Regions from separate parts of the Agarivorans sp. Alg241-V36 genome, predicted to be linked through region 2. Evidence: predicted binding sites of a transcription regulator. Region 2 holds the regulator's gene; the other holds the start of a gene.
What was found. The regulator sigma-54, encoded in region 2, starts transcription at its own class of promoters, with help from an activator protein. The targets are predictions, from matches to a motif close to GTTGGCACGNNNNTNGNNT.
Positions count from the first base shown of each region.

Region 1: a site for sigma-54 is predicted at 694-712, ahead of G6R11_RS01660 (nitrate reductase). Genes of this name have one in related genera too.

Region 1 is NZ_UNRE01000001.1:345,571-347,778, forward strand. Features, by position in the region: gene G6R11_RS01650 (ribonuclease H family protein) at 1-32, shown strand, start outside; gene G6R11_RS01655 (hypothetical protein) at 36-398, shown strand; gene G6R11_RS01660 (nitrate reductase) at 776-2,208, shown strand, end outside.
Region 2 is NZ_UNRE01000010.1:46,459-48,666, forward strand. Features, by position in the region: gene ptsN (PTS IIA-like nitrogen regulatory protein PtsN) at 1-57, opposite strand, end outside; gene hpf (ribosome hibernation promoting factor) at 66-353, opposite strand; gene G6R11_RS19530 (RNA polymerase factor sigma-54) at 378-1,877, opposite strand; gene lptB (LPS export ABC transporter ATP-binding protein) at 1,930-2,208, opposite strand, start outside.

The DNA.
Region 1 (2,208 bases), on a different contig from region 2:
TCCCGGCTATTTTGGCATTAAGGGCAGGCTAACAGATGGAAGATAAGCCAGAAGCAAACAGCCCAAGTGAGCAACGTTTAATAAAACTGTCTGATTTAGCTAATGCCGCTCACCTAAGAATTCAGCAAGATTTTGCGCAGATAGACCCGGTGATTGGTATTAGTCGAAATATGCGTAAAAACGGCGTGCCTGCTGACGTAATGACCATTGATTGCTTAAAAAGCGGTAAGCGCATTATTGTGATTTTGCATGACCAACACCCCGATCAGCTAATGTATAAATTCGCCTTTAAAGACCAAGATCCCGCTGGCGATTTTAGTCAACTCGCCTTTGCCGAGTTTAACCAGCAAGTATTCTACGATTGGATAAAATCTTACTTTTCTCCAGCAGTAAATTAAGCATAAAAGCCAGAGCAAAGGCTCTGGTTTTTTGTTTAAAATCATCTTAAGCAATATCGAAACTATGGCCTTTGTTTTAACCGCCATCTGATTCGACGTTTGGCATCGCTTGGTTTGAGAAATGATGCTTAAACAACTCGAGAATAGCTGCTCATGGTTATTTCAATAAAGCCCAATATCGGGATATGGTGCACCACTGTTGTGCGCCATTTGGCTTCAGCTCTCAAAATTCGGCTTTTTCTGCCAATATATCGATTTTTTATACTCCTTAAGTAATAGGTTTTTGCAGGATTTTATTGGTTCGCCTTTTGCTTTGTATCTAAGCATAAATGCGGGCAGTAAAAGCCCTGCAAAGAATAAGGTGAGGAGTTTACGTGGTGTCTCAACAACAATGGATTAAGACCACCTGCCCATATTGTGGAACGGGCTGTGGCGTTGAAGCAAAAGTAGCAAGCGATGGAGCGGTAGAAGTTCGCGGTGATGCAAGCCACCCGGCCAACCGTGGCTTATTATGTTCTAAAGGCTCTGCGCTGGGTGAAACGGTGATTAAACAAGGCCGTTTAGAGCATGCCTATATTAAAGGCCATCAAGAATCTTTAGATAAAGCATTAAGTTATGTAGCCTCTCGCTTCAGCCAAACCATTGCTGAACATGGCCCTGAATCGGTAGCTTTTTACGTTTCGGGGCAGCTATTGACCGAAGATTACTACGTAGCTAATAAGCTAATTAAGGGCTTTATTGGTTGCTCTAACATCGATTCAAATTCCCGTTTATGTATGTCTTCTGCGGTTGCAGGCCATAAACGTGCCTTTGGTGAAGATATTGTGCCGGGGAGTTATGAAGATTTAGAGCATGCTCAGCTAGTCACCTTAGTGGGTTCAAACTTGGCCTGGTGTCACCCTATTGTTTATCAGCGCTTAAAGCGCGCTAAGCAAGCTAATCCCAATCTTAAAGTTGTGGTGATTGACCCTCGTAGAACCGATAGCTGTGATATTGCAGATTTACACCTGCCACTAAACGGCGGTACCGATGTAGCGCTGTTTAATGGTTTATTAGCCTATCTAAGCGAGCATGGAAAACTAGATGCCGATTACATTGCCAAGTTTACCGAGGGCTTTGAGGCTGCAGTGACAAGCGCTGTGGAAGACGCCGGTGATTTAGCTGCCCTAGCTAAAACTTGTGGCTTAGAGCCCGAAGCGCTACTTCGTTTCTTCCAGTTGTTTGCTAATAACGAGCGTTGTGTGACGGTGTTCAGCCAGGGCGTAAATCAAAGCAGTCAGGGTGTGGATAAAGTTAATGCCATTATTAACAATCACTTAGCCACGGGTAAGTTGGGTAAACTTGGTGCTAGTGCATTTTCTATTACCGGTCAGCCTAATGCGATGGGCGGACGTGAAGTGGGCGCTTTATCTAACCTATTAGCTGGTCACTTAGATTATAAACCGGAGCATTTAGATGCCTTAGCTGGCTTTTGGAATACGACTAACTTGAGCCAAAAGCCTGGTCATAAAGCCGTTGATTTATTTGATAAAGTTGCCAAAGGCGAGATCAAAGCTATTTGGATTATGGGCACTAACCCTGCGGTAAGTTTGCCGGAGTCTTCAAAAATACGCGAAGCACTGTTGTCTTGCCCAATGGTGGTGGTGTCGGATTGTATTGCCGAAACAGATACCACCCGTTATGCCGATGTATTGTTACCTGCCGCTGGCTGGGGAGAGCGTGATGGTACAGTGACTAACTCCGAGCGAATGTTATCTCGCCAGCGCGCCTTTGTAGAGGCGCAGGGTGATACTAAACCTGATTGGTATTT
Region 2 (2,208 bases):
AGAGCATTGAACTGCACTTTGAGTGCAGTCCAAGCTAAGTACTTTATTTAGTTGCATTGGGGTGACTAACGTTTGTTGAGTTTTTCTTTATGTTTGATGACTTGGCGATCAAGCTTGTCAATCAGACTGTCGATGGCGGCATACATGTCAGAATGCTCAGAGGTTGCAAATACTTCGCCGCCGTTAAGGTGCAATGTCGCTTCAGCTATTTGGTTTAGTTTTTCTACGTTTAAGATGACGTGAACATTGTTAATCTGATCGAATCGTCGGGTGAGTTTGGCAAACTTGGTGTGGACATATTCTTTCAAAGATTCAGTTATTTCTACGTGGTGTCCAGTAAGGTTAATTTGCATAGATATCTTCCCCTTTTATTGTCCTTAGATAAGGCTCTTACGTTGGTTAGAAGGTGGAATTGCTAAAGACTCACGATATTTAGCAATCGTACGTCTTGCCACCTTGATCCCCTGATCTGCCAAAATATCAGCAATTTTGCTATCGCTGAGTGGTTTACTGGTATTTTCGGCAGCTACCAGTTTCTTAATTAATGCACGAATGGCAGTTGATGAGCATTCACCACCACCATCGGTAGCCACATGGCTAGAAAAGAAATATTTAAGCTCGAAGATACCGCGAGGTGTATGCATGAATTTTTGGGTGGTAACCCGGGAAATGGTTGATTCATGCATTTCAACGGCTTCGGCTACATCGTTCAGTACCATTGGCTTCATGGCTTCTTCGCCATATTCAAAAAATGCCTGTTGATGATGAACAATGCAGTTGGATACTTTTAATAGGGTTTCGTTACGGCTTTCAATACTTTTAATAAACCACTTAGCTTCTTGTAAATGGCTACGGATAAACTGGGTATCGGTGGCATTAGAGGTTTTACTTAACGAAGCATAGTGAGAGTTTACGCGTAGTTTAGGCATTGCATCTGGGTTGAGTTCAACAACCCAACGGCCTTGACGCTTTATGACCGAGACGTCTGGAATCACATATTGTGCTTGATTTGGCTCTACGGCATTACCTGGGCGCGGCTCAAGTGTGTGAATCAAGCGCATAACTTCGCGCAGTTGATCTTCTTTAAGTTTGGTTTTGCGTGCCAGTAAACGAAAATCACGATTGGCCAAGACATCAATGTGGTTGGACACTACATCTTTGGCTTCTGCTAGCCATGGCGTGTCTTCGACAAAACGGCTTAGTTGAATGAGTAAACATTCTTGCAAGGATCTGGCAGCAATGCCAACAGGGTCAAAGTGTTGAATGCGTTTTAGTACCGCTTCTACTTCATCTAATTCTACGTCTAAGTCGTTATTGTCACTAGAACGCAGGCCTTCGAGCAGTTGCTCGCAATCTTGGGTGAGATAACCGGATTCATCTACCGCATCAATAATCGCTAAGGCAATGGCTTGGTCCACTTCGCTAAAAGGAGTGAGTTGCATTTGCCATAACAAGTGATCTTGCAGGGAATCGACAGTTTCGCCTTGAAACACCATGTCGTTGTCATCACTCGCCGCACCGCTTGAAGAACTAGCAGGGGCTGAACTGGCGCTGTAGATATCATCCCAAGTGGAATCAACCGGTAAGTCATCGGAGACGGTTTCTTGGTTAATGGCATCGCCAGCTTCAATTTGACTATTGTCTATATCGGCGGTGGATTCAGCTTCGGTAGATTTCTCATTGGCTGATTTAGCGTCAGTTGTGTCACCATCACTCGCGTGAGACTCATCCGCCTCAAGTAGAGGGTTACTTTCCAGAGCCTCTTGAATCTCTTGCTGTAAATCCAGTGTTGAAAGCTGGAGTAAGCGAATGGCCTGTTGTAACTGGGGAGTCATGGTTAACTGCTGACCAAGACGCAACTGCAAAGATGCTTTCATTAACTACCGCTGTTCCTTCTTCTTATTGTGTTTTTGAAAACTTACACTTTAACTATAGCTTGAATTGTTCGCCGAGATAAACTCGTTTCACATGCTCGTTTTCAAGAATTTCTTCTGGTTTTCCTGAGGCTATCAATTCGCCTTGGCTAACGATATAGGCATGCTCACAAACATCGAGAGTTTCTCTCACATTGTGGTCGGTAATGAGTACACCTAGACCGCGATCACGCAGGTGTTCAATAATCTTTTTAATATCGATAACAGAAATAGGATCTACCCCTGCAAAGGGTTCGTCAAGCAAAATAAACTTAGGGGCGGCCGCAAGCGCTCG